Regions from separate parts of the Cupriavidus sp. UME77 genome, predicted to be linked through region 1. Evidence: predicted binding sites of a transcription regulator. Region 1 holds the regulator's gene; the other holds the start of a gene.
What was found. Region 1 encodes NrdR, which represses ribonucleotide reductase genes. Its sites were predicted from a motif close to CACNANATNTNGTG; they were not measured.
Positions count from the first base shown of each region.

Region 2: A9975_RS36745 (ribonucleoside-diphosphate reductase subunit alpha) is a predicted target of NrdR. The motif match lies at 2,725-2,738, and genes of this name have one in related genera.

Region 1 covers NZ_LZZU01000090.1:1,361-7,302, forward strand. Annotated here, with positions in the region: gene tolQ (protein TolQ) at 1-22, opposite strand, end outside; gene ybgC (tol-pal system-associated acyl-CoA thioesterase) at 19-423, opposite strand; ZMP/ZTP riboswitch at 585-687, shown strand; gene glyA (serine hydroxymethyltransferase) at 810-2,057, shown strand; gene nrdR (transcriptional regulator NrdR) at 2,211-2,675, shown strand; gene A9975_RS33770 (pilus assembly protein) at 2,713-5,942, opposite strand, start outside.
Region 2 covers NZ_LZZU01000096.1:28,991-34,932, forward strand. Annotated here, with positions in the region: gene A9975_RS36745 (ribonucleoside-diphosphate reductase subunit alpha) at 1-2,511, opposite strand, end outside; gene ampD (1,6-anhydro-N-acetylmuramyl-L-alanine amidase AmpD) at 3,014-3,634, opposite strand; gene A9975_RS36755 (sigma-54 dependent transcriptional regulator) at 3,627-5,309, opposite strand; gene A9975_RS36760 (sensor histidine kinase) at 5,412-5,942, opposite strand, start outside.

The sequences.
Region 1 (5,942 bases):
GCGTGACGGTCACGGGATTCATCGAGCGGTCTTGATGGTTGCAAGGACGGGGGCGGGAATGGGAGTCGGGCGAAATGTGCTACGATCAACACACCCAACCCGGATGGCGCCAGTAGCCAGCAATTGCTCACCACGCCAGGCTTCTTGGGCGAATTGGACCGACGCCGGGCCAACCCGTTCAATCTGTGTCCGGATCTCAAGCAGGTCGTCCAGACGGGCGGGGGCATTGTAGTCCACCGCCGTGCTTCTGACGATGAAGACGACGCCGGTCTCATCGGCCAGCGCTTGCTGCTCGATGCCTAGCGAGCGCAGCCACTCGGTACGGGCGCGCTCGAAGAACTTGAGGTAATTGGCGTAGAACACTACGCCGCCCGCGTCGGTGTCTTCCCAGTACACCCGCAAGGCCCACACATTGTTGGTCATGGCCGCGATTGTAACGGCAGCCGGCCCGACCCGGTGTAAACCCTTGTCTGACATTACAACAATTACATTACCTGACGGACAAGGCATTGACTTTCGGTCTTTGGCCCCGCAGCACCGTCTTGCAGCGAGCCAGCGCCTCGCGTTAAACTGCCGCCAACCATTCCATCTTGCGCGACTGGCGAAGTCAGTGGGCACTACCACGAGGAAGCGCAAAGTTCTCTGGCGCGATGTTTCAAGCGCCTGCCGCTCGCCTGGGCAGCGAATGGGAAGCAGGGTGCGCCCTGCGCCGGATAGCTAACGCGTCCGGCGCCGGTCGCCTGTGCCTTCCCCGCGCGCCCTACCCCGAAGCCATTCGGAATTCCCTTTTTTTCAGACGAGTTTTCGCCATGTTCGAACGCAGCCGCTATACGATCGACCAGATCGACCCCGAGCTTTTTGCCGCCATCCAGAAGGAAGACCAGCGCCAGGAAGAGCACATCGAGCTGATCGCCTCGGAAAACTACACCTCGCCGGCCGTGATGGCCGCGCAAGGCTCGCAACTGACCAACAAGTACGCCGAGGGCTATCCCGGCAAGCGCTACTACGGTGGCTGCGAGTACGTCGACATCGTGGAGCAGTTGGCCATCGACCGCGTCAAGCAACTGTTCGGTGCCGAAGCCGCCAACGTGCAGCCCAATTCCGGCTCGCAGGCCAACCAGGGCGTGTTCTTCGCCGCCCTGAAGCCGGGTGACACCATCATGGGCATGAGCCTGGCCGAAGGCGGCCACCTGACCCACGGCATGGCGCTCAATATGAGCGGCAAATGGTTCAACGTGGTCAGCTACGGCCTGGACGCAAACGAAGACATCGACTACGACGCGCTGGAAAAGCTGGCCCAGGAAAAGAAGCCCAAGCTGATCATCGCCGGCGCCTCGGCCTTCGCCCTGCGCATCGACTTCGAACGCATCTCCAAGGTGGCCAAGTCCATCGGCGCCCTGTTCATGGTCGACATGGCCCACTACGCCGGCCTGATCGCCGCCGGCGAGTACCCCAACCCGGTGCCGCACGCCGACTTCGTCACCACCACCACCCACAAGAGCCTGCGCGGCCCGCGCGGTGGCGTGATCCTGATGAAGGCCGAGCATGAGAAGGCCATCAACTCGGCCATCTTCCCCGGCATCCAGGGCGGCCCCCTGATGCACGTGATCGCCGGCAAGGCAGTCGCGTTCAAGGAAGCCCTCTCGCCCGAGTTCAAGACCTACCAGCAACAAGTGGTCAAGAACGCCCGCGTGCTGGCCGAAACCCTGATCGAGCGCGGCCTGCGCATCGTCTCCGGCCGCACCGAAAGCCACGTCATGCTGGTCGACCTGCGCGCCATGCAGATCACCGGCAAGGAAGCCGAAAAGGTCCTGGGCGAAGCGCACATCACCGTCAATAAGAACGCCATCCCCAACGACCCGGAAAAGCCGTTCGTCACCTCGGGCATCCGCCTGGGCTCGCCGGCCATGACCACCCGCGGCTTCAAGGAAGAAGAAGCCCGCCTGGTGGCCAACCTCGTCGCCGACGTGCTGGAAAACCCGCACGACCTGGCCAATATCGCTCGCGTACGCGAGCAAGTGGCAGCCCTGACCAAGCGTTTCCCGGTCTACGGCTAAAGCCCAGCGCCACCCGCCACGCGCGGGTGGCCGGCAGCCGCGGCGCGCGCCGCGCCTGCGGCAGGCCTTGCCAACCCAGCCCGGCGCGACACAGAATGACAAAACGCTGCCTGCGCGGCACGCGCCCCGGCTCATACTTCGAGGTGGTCAGGCATGAAATGCCCTTTTTGCGCTCACTCCAACACCCAGGTCCTGGACACGCGCATGTCGGAAGAAGGCGATACGGTGCGCCGCCGCCGCCGCTGTGAATCCTGCGACCGCCGCTTCACCACCTATGAGCGGATCGAGCTGTTCTTCCCCGCCATCGTCAAGAAAAACGGCTCCCGCGCGGACTATACCCGCGACAAGCTGAAAGACTCGATGCGCCTCGCCTTGCGCAAGCGCCCGGTCTCGGCCGAAGCCATCGACGCTTCCATCACCCGCATCGAAGAAAAACTGCTCGCCCTCGGCGAGAAGGAAATCCCCAGCAGCCAGGTCGGGGAACTGGTCATGCGCGAGCTGCGCCGGTTGGACAAAATTGCTTATATCCGGTTTGCTTCGGTGTATCGGAGTTTTGAGGACGTGTCGGAATTTTCCGATGTACTCGCCGAAGTGGCGGCGAGCAGCAGCAAACGCTAAGCTGCGGGCCAGGGGATCCCCTGGCGCCAGGCTCATCTCATTTCTGGATGTAGACTTCCTTCCACGCCACCCGCTTGGATTTGCTCAGCAAATTGATCGGCAGTTGAGAGGTGGACGAAGTGGCGTTCGACTGCTGGGTCAGTGCGTCAAGATTGCCATTGTTTAACGCGACCAGCGACGGCCTTGATGACAGCGCGGTATTGGACAGGGCGATGCCCGTCCACGGGGACAGCCCGGACGAAGTGAAGTTCGTGCTTGGCAGTTCGCCGCCAGTAGTCAAATCCACAGCATACAGATAGCTGGACGAGCCACAAGTCGCCGCCGAGGGAATGTCGGTGGTGAAAACCAGAATCCCCGCAATCGCGGCCGGATTGGTCACCACTCGTTCACCTGATCCTGGCAAATCGAAGTACCAGCCCGGATTCTTGGTGTAGTTCACAGCAGGCGTGTTGCTGATATGGCGCACAGACCCCGATAGCGTCACAGTTCTTTTCACAAGCGTGGTTCGCACGTTGGAGATCAGCGGCGCTGCAGTCATATTGTCAACCAGAGCGTACATGGATTGCACGTTGCTCACGCCCAAGTCGGATTGCCCGAGCAGAAGGCCCGTACCCACGAAGACCATACGTTGGCCGTTATAGGTAGTCAGTTCCGGCGCTGAACTGATCGGCTGCGCCTTGCCACTACTATCCGCCAGGCTGGCCAGCTTGCTGACATTCCACGAGGTTGCAGCGGTGCCGGACAGATCGAAGCGCCACACGTTCCCCAGCAGGTCGCCGCCATAGACGTAGTCGATTGTCGCGTCGGTCGATCCATTCGCCGCGTAAGCGGAAATATAGGCGAGACCGGAAGGCGTAGTGGTATCGCCAACCCCGGTCGAGATCGACTGGAGGACATTGCCGGTAGCAGGATCGAGCACGAACAGGCGGCCTTTGCCATCGCCCTGCGTTCCTCCATTGCGAACCACATTGTTGTTATAGCCCGACGGCACGAGCACCACCCAGCCCATGGCCTTCGTCTTCGCGAGGATAGGCTTGCCGAAGGTCAAGCCCAGGTTGGCAGCATCCGTGCTGCTGGTCGCTGAATTCGGAAACTCCCATTTCACTTTACTGGCCACGTCCGCATCGCTCTGCGCCGTCGAACTGGTCACATCAAGCGCATAGTAGCCACTGCCTCCCGCCCCTAGCCCACCCACCAGCAAGGTCTTCCATGCCTTGATACCGGCCATGTAGACATCGCCAACAGCCGGCGTGGCATCGACGTAGTATTGATGCGTATAGGGCGTCACCGTGTACGCATTCATCTTCCCGCTTGTCGTCAGAAGCGCACCCGGCACATACGCCCAGAGCTCCGCGCCGGAACTGGCGTCGAACGCATGCAGCATGCCGTCGTTTGCCCCCTGGTAAATCGCGGGCTTGCGAGAAGCGAGCTGGCTCTGGAACCCGGCATAGCCCGCGTCCGAGTAATAGGCGGTCGCGCCAGCGACATAGACCGGCTCAGCCGACACGATATCGCCAAGTAGCGAACTGCGCGTGCGATACGTGGTGCCTTCCAGCGATCGATCTCCACGCAGGTAGGCCAGCACGCTGGCCCCGTCTGTCTTGCCAGAGCTATTGAGAAGATTGACGGTCGCCGGCAGCAGCCCTCCCGCGCCCGTTGCGAACGCGGCGCCCTTGCCATTATCGTATGTCCCGATCCAGCGGTTGCCGGGCGTGCGGCTAGTCAGCTGGTCGCGCGCCTTCCAGAGCGGCGCGGCGGCATTGATGAACCCGGTCGTTGGGTCGATGGGCGCGGCCGTCAGCTCGCCAGACCAGTTCTGGCCGTTGTAGCTGGCCATGAAGGCCGCACCACCGCCATTGGTCGAACTCACTGCAATTGCCGCGTTGGACGCCGACTTCGACAACAGGCTCTGAAGCACCTGCTGGAAGAACGATGTCAGGTCGGCGGCGTTGGTAGCCCGGAACATCTGGCCGCGGCCATTGATGGTGGCGTGCCAGAGATCATCCAGCGCGTTAGGGCTGTAGTTCTGGGATGTGGCCACCCAGGTCGGCGGATTCAGGTTCGGGCTGTTGGCCTGCGCTGTGTTCTGCCCATAGATATAGCCCTTTGCACCGAGCGCCACCGCGTACGTATTCATATGCAGGTTGGGGTTCTTGTCGGCATTCCAGGAGCTATCCGTCGAATTCACCGGCACCAGGCCCGCAGTGAGATCGGAGCGCAGATTATTGACGAAGTAAGAGCTCGCAATGTCCGCCAGGGAAGGCTTGGGAATTGTCGAGTACGGGGCGGTATTGATGAAGCTGCTGCTGGCCGAATAGCTCGGCGGCGTCACCGTCGACTTGTTGGCATAGCCGTCAGTCAGGATAAAGCCTGCATTCTGCTGGCAAGCGAACTTGACCGGCGCATTGGTGTCCGTTCTCATGAACTGGCCACCAATGAAGTTGAGCGTTTCAAGCGTGGGCGTACCGCCGGCCGCTACGCTCTGATAAATCGCCCCCAGCAACGCAGAACCATTCTTCGAGTTATCCGTCGAGGAAAAGTCGTACATGGTGACGTTGGTGCCCGCCCCCGAATTGAAGTTGGTATAGGCACCGTACATTCCCTTCAGGTTCGTCAAAACCTGGCCCATCCCCGAGCCCAGCATCAGCTTACGCTTGCGGTAATACTGAAACCAGTTGGCGAAGTTCTGCAGCTCATCCGCATAGCTGCGTCCGCCTGGGAACTTCCCGCTGTTGGCCGAAACGATCTGCCACTCGCGCACAAAGGCGCCATCCGGCGTTGCATTGCAGCCTGCAGTGCTAGCCGTACAGGTTGCATCCTTGACGTAATAGGTCGCGGGGCGGTAAGGAAGCGAAACATCCCAATAGGTGACGTTGGAGGGGATTGTGAGATCGCCGCTGATATTCGTGGTTGTCCAACTGCCGCCATTTTTTTTGTAGGTAATCTGCGTGAGTGAGTTCGCAGATGCCCACGCAAACGGAATCACCATGCCAGGGAACATGCGGAAGGTCGTGTTGGCTCCTGGATTGCCTTGCACGGCAACAGTCCCCGCCATGTTCCACGTGTATGGCGACGACGAACTTTGCGTCGGATAGTACGGATGGCTACGGGTAGCCGCCGTGCTTGCGTTGCTGAAGCTCTTCATTGCGCCACCCATATAGGCTGACGGCCATGCGACGTAGGTTACATTCGGGTTGTAATAGATCGGGTTATAGTCCGCACTGCGCATGTAGCTGTACTGCGGCAGCGGCGGCACCGCGAAGTGAT
Region 2 (5,942 bases), on a different contig from region 1:
GTCGAAGTACTTCAGGTCGGCGACCATGACTTCGTCCCACAGGCCACGTGCCTTCAGGTCGCGCACCAGGTAGTCGTTGACCACCGTGAACTCGCCCGACAGGTTGGACTTGACGTACAGGTTCTGGAAGGTCGGTTCGATGCAGGCCGACACGCCGATGATGTTCGAGATCGTTGCCGTCGGCGCGATCGCGATGCAGTTCGAGTTGCGCATGCCGTGCTGCTTGATGCGCGCGCGCAGGCTGTCCCAGTCCATGGTCGAGGAGTGATCCACTTCCAGGTAGCCGCCGCGCTCTTCGGCCAGCAGCTTGAGCGAGTCCTGCGGCAGGATGCCACGATCCCACAGCGAGCCTTCATAGGTGCTGTAGCGCCCGCGTTCTTCCGCCAGCTCGCTGGAGGCGCGGTAGGCGTAGTAGCACACCGCTTCCATCGAGGTGTCGGCGAACTGCACCGCGGCGTCGCTGGCGTACGGCAGGCGCAGCATGTGCAGGCAGTCCTGGAAGCCCATGATGCCCATGCCGACCGGGCGATGGCGCAGGTTGGAGTTGCGTGCCTTCTCGACCGCGTAGTAGTTGATGTCGATCACGTTGTCGAGCATGCGCATCGCGGTGCGGATGGTCTTCTCGAGCTTGGCGTGGTCGAGCACCTGGGTGCCGTCGGCCTGTTGCTTCAGGTGGGCGACCAGGTTCACCGAACCCAGGTTGCAAACGGCGATCTCGCTGTCGTTGGTGTTGAGCGTGATTTCCGTGCACAGGTTGGAGCTGTGCACCACGCCCACGTGCTGCTGCGGGCTGCGGATGTTGCACGGATCCTTGAAGGTGATCCAGGGATGGCCGGTCTCGAACAGCATGCCCAGCATCTTGCGCCACAGCTGCATGGCGGGGATCTTCTTGAACAGCTTGAGCTCGCCGCGGGCGGCCTTGGCTTCGTAGCCCAGGTAGGCTTCTTCGAATGCCTTGCCGACCAGGTCGTGCAGGTCCGGGCAGGTGGCGGGCGAGAACAGGGTCCATTCGCCGGCTTCCATCACGCGCTTCATGAACAGGTCGGGAATCCAGTTCGCCGTGTTCATGTCGTGGGTGCGGCGGCGATCGTCGCCGGTGTTCTTGCGCAGCTCGAGGAATTCCTCGATGTCCAGGTGCCAGGTTTCCAGGTAGGCGCAGACCGCGCCCTTGCGCTTGCCACCTTGATTGACCGCCACGGCGGTGTCGTTCACCACCTTCAGGAACGGCACCACGCCTTGCGACTTGCCGTTGGTGCCCTTGATGTGCGAGCCGAGGGCGCGCACATTGGTCCAGTCGTTGCCCAGGCCGCCTGCGAACTTCGACAGCAGCGCGTTTTCCTTCAGCGCCTCGTAGATGCCTTCCAGGTCGTCCGACACGGTGGTCAGGTAGCACGACGACAGCTGCGAGCGGCGGGTGCCCGAGTTGAACAGGGTCGGCGTGGATGACATGAAGTCGAACGACGACAGCAGCTGGTAGAACTCGATGGCACGGGCTTCGCGGTCCTTCTCGCCCAGCGCCAGGCCCATCGCCACGCGCATGAAGAATGCCTGCGGCATTTCGATGCGGGTCTCGTCGATGTGCAGGAAGTAGCGGTCGTACAGGGTCTGCAGGCCCAGGTAGTTGAACTGGAAGTCGCGCTGGGCGTCCAGTGCCGCGCCCAGGCGGGCCAGGTCATAGGTGGCCAGCTTCTCGTCCAGCAGCTCGGCTTCGATGCCGCGCGCGATGAACTTGGGGAAGTAGTCGGCGTAGCGCGACACCATCTCGGTCTGGGTCACTTCGGCGCCCAGGATTTCCTTGCGGATGGTGTGCAGCAGGATACGCGCGGTGACCTGGCTGTAGGCCGGGTCCTTCTCGATCAGGGTACGCGCGGCCAGGATGGCGGAGTCGTAGACCTGGGTCATCGGCACGCCGTCGTACAGGTTCTTCAGCGTTTCCTTGAGGATCGGCTCGGCGCTGACGGCATCGCCAAGGCCCGAGCAGGCGTTGTCGATCAGGCCATGCAGCGCGCCCAGGTCCAGCACGCGGGCCACGCCCGCATCGGTCACGTTGAACGTGGCGCCGCCTTCCTGCACGCGGGCCACCGCCTGGGCGTTTGCCTGGGCGCGTTCCTGGGTGCGCTTCTCGCGGTACAGCACGTAGGCGCGGGCCACTTCATGCTCGCCCGAGCGCATCAGCGCAAGCTCGACGTGATCCTGCACGTCTTCGATATGGAAGGTGCCGCCGTTAGGGCGGCTGCGCAACAGCGCGCGGACCACATTCTGGGTCACTTGCTCGACCACTTCGCGCACACGCGCCGAAGCGGCACCCTGCCCGCCGTTGACGGCGAGGAAGGCCTTGGTCACCGCGACCGAGATCTTGCTCGGCTCGAACGCCACGACGGCGCCGTTACGTCGGATGATCTTGTAGTCCTGGTAGCTGCCAGCGGCGGCAGTAGCGGGGCTCGACTGCGCGTTCGCTGCTGCACCGGCGCCAGTTGCGCCGGTGGAGATTTCGTTCTGGGCTGTCTGCATGAGGAACTCCTGTTCTGACCCGTGTTTTATGAGTGACAAAGAGTCCCGGGCAAAATGCGCAAAAAGGCTCGGACACGCCGGCCGGTCTTACCCGGGAGGGCGCGCTGCGATTGCTGGATTCTGCTGGGACTCTTGTGATGCGCCGGCCCTTCGGCGGACCGCAGCCATTGCTGCGGCGGTAACTGCACACCTAGGCCGGCTCCCCGAAAGCACCACTAGATCTAGTGGTCGATGCGAAAAACTGGACTAAGTATAGTGAAACGGGGCGGATTCACCAGTCTTGACAAGCGCCTTTTTGGCGCGAATTCCAGTGCCGGCATGGCATGCGGCGCTGCGCCATACCCGCTAGCCCAAGAGACGCAAGGGAATCCGCCCGACGGTTCGTTACCGCACCGTGACGCGAAATTTTTTTGATTGACCTGACCTCTTCGATAGGCGCGGACTTTATCAGGGTTTTCCCCAGATCGCGGCTATCCCCTAGACCTCGCTTGCAGCCCTTGCCTCAGGGCTGTTCTTTGCGGTAGGGCAGTTGTGCGGGCGCCACGCCGGCTGCGGCGGCAAAACCCGTCCAGTCAAAATGTGGTCCCGGATCCGTCTTGCGCCCTGGCGCGATATCGCTGTGCCCCGCCACGGCCCGTACCGGATAGGTGCCTAACAGGGCACGCACCAGCGCCGCGGCGGTGTGGTATTGGGCCAACGTGAACGGCTGGTCGTCGCTGCCTTCGATCTCGATGCCGATGGAAAAGTCGTTGCAGCGGAGCCGGCCGAAGAACTCGGACTGGCCGGCGTGCCAGGCGCGGTCCAGGCAGGACACGAACTGGACCAGCTCCCCCCCGCGCGTCACCAGGAAATGCGCCGACACCTGTACTTGATAGATCGTCTCGAAAAACGGATGGCGGGATGGGTCGAGACGGTTCAGGAAGAAGGCTTCGATATCGCCGCTGCCGAACTGCCCGGGCGGCAGGCTGATGTTGTGGATCACCACCAGGTCCACCGGCATGTGCGCGGGCCGGGCATCGAAATTGGGTGACGGCACGTGGCGCGCCGCGGGCACCCAGCCAGCCGGGTCGGGGACAAATGGCGAGTTCGGCGCAAGCTTGGCGGCTTGGTCGTGGTCAGGCATCGCGATCTCCATCCGCCGCCAGCAGCCCGTCGCGCAGCGCTTCGCTGGTTTCGGCGGCACCGTCGGCCGGGTCGTCGCGGCCCTCGCGGATGCCAAGCTGCTGGATGCGGTAGCGCAGCTGGCGAAAACTCAGGCCCAGCAGCGGCGCGGCGGCGGTCCGGTTAAAGCCGGTCTGCTGCAGCGCCTGCAGGATCAGGTCGCGCTCGAGCGCTTCGAGCCGGCCGGGCAAATCGATCGGGAAGGTGGCACGGCAAGCGTCTGCGGCCACCTCCGCCGCGCGAGGCGCCGCGGGTTGCGCAAACAGATCGGGCTGCGCCCCGCCCCGGGATTCGGCGCGCGCATCGTAGGCAAGCTCCTGCATGGTGTCGGGCCGCAAGCCGGACGATGCCGGCGCGCCAGCCGGCACAGCCGCCGAAGCCAGGTAGGCGTGCGGCGCGGGCGGGCGTGGCATGGCCGAATGGCCCATGCCCGCATCCATCTGGCCCAGGTCGTCCACCTCGATGGTATTGCCCTCGGCGAAGGCGTAGGCGCGCTCGAGCAGGTTCTCCAGCTCGCGCACATTGCCCGGGAACGGATAGTCGGACAGCCGCTGCAGCGCGGCCGGCGCCAGCCGCTTGGGATGGGGATCGCCATAGCGCACCGCCAGGTGCTCCAGGATGGCGCTGGCCAGCACCGGGATATCCTCGCGCCGCTCGCGCAGCGTGGGCATGCGCAGCGCCAGCACGTTGAGGCGGTAGAACAGGTCCTGGCGGAACTGGCCGGAGGCGACCATCGCGGAAAGATCCTTGTGGCTGGCACACAGCACCCGCACGTCCACGCTCTCCTCGCGGCTCGCGCCGATCTTGCGCACGCGCCGCTCCTGCAGCACGCGCAGCAGCTTGACCTGCATCGCCAGCGGCAGGTCAGCCACCTCGTCGAGCAGCAGCGTGCCGCCATTGGCAGCCTGGAAGAAGCCGCCGCGCTCGGCGTCGGCCCCGGTGAAGGCGCCCTTCACATGGCCAAAGAACTCCGACTCCATCAGGGTCTCGGGGATGGCACCGCAATTGACCGCGATAAAGGGATGCGCCGCGCGCGCGCTGACCGCGTGGATGGCACGCGCCGCGCGCTCCTTGCCGCTGCCTGACTCGCCGCTGATGACGATCGGCGCCATGCTGCGCGCCAGCCGCGAGAGCGAGCGGCGCACCTCGTGCATGGCCGGAGAATGGCCGGGAAGCAGGTTGACGGCGCGGTCCACGGTTTCCTGCGCCCCGCTGCCGCCGTCACCGCCCTGCGCACCCTCGGCGCCGTCACGCTGCTGGCGCCCCAGCGCATTCAGGATCAGGCTGCGCAGCTGGTCCAGCGAGACCGGCTTGGCGATGTAGTCGAAGGCGCCCGCCTTGAGCGCCTCCACGGCATTGTCGGCGCTGCCGTAGGCGGTGATCACGGCCACCGGCACCCGCTCCGGCGCGCTCGAGAGCTGGCGCACGATATCGATGCCTAGCCCGTCGCCCAGCCGCATGTCGGTCAGTACCAGGCTATAGCGGCGCGCGGCAAGCTGCTGGCGCGCCTCGGCCAGCGAGCCGGCCAGCACCACATCGTGGCCCATGCGGCGGATCGAGATATCGAGCAGTTCTCGCAGGTCGGCCTCGTCGTCGATAACGAGAATCGGGTCGGGGCCTGGCGTCTTGAGGGGCATGGTCTGCGTCTGGCGATCTGGCGAAGTGACGAAATGGCGAAATGGGGTCGGGGCGGTGACTGAACGAGGTGCTGATCTGGTGGCCGGGCGTGCCGGCGCGGCTCAGCCACCCGTGCTGTCCGGCGCTTCGATGCGCAAGGTCAGGACAAAGGCCTTGGCCGGCAGTGTATCGCGTGCGGCTGGCGCCAGCATGCCGGTCCGCGCCAGCAGCGCGTCGATCGAAATGGTGCCGTAGCGCACCTGGGCGTCGTTGGCGCCGCATAGCTCGCGCGCCATGAACAGCCCGAGGCCGGTGCCCTGGGCGTTGCTGGTAAAGAAGGGCTCGAACAAGGTGCGCTGGTGCTCGCGCGACACCTCGACGCCATCGTTCCAGACGATCAGCTCGGCATGGTGCTGGTCCAGCGCATGGGCCAGCAGGCGGATCGCCCCGGGCAGGCGGCTGCAATAGCGCCAGGCGTTGTCCAGCAGGTTGCCAAGCACCTGTTGCAGCTGGGAGGCATCGAAGATGACCGGGCGCGCCACGTCCACCGTGAGCCGGATGGCATTGGCGTTGATCTCGGCCGGACGCGGCACGCGCCGCGCGCCGACCGGGTCGTGGCTGGCGGAGCGGGCGCGCATCTCCAGCCGCCAGCG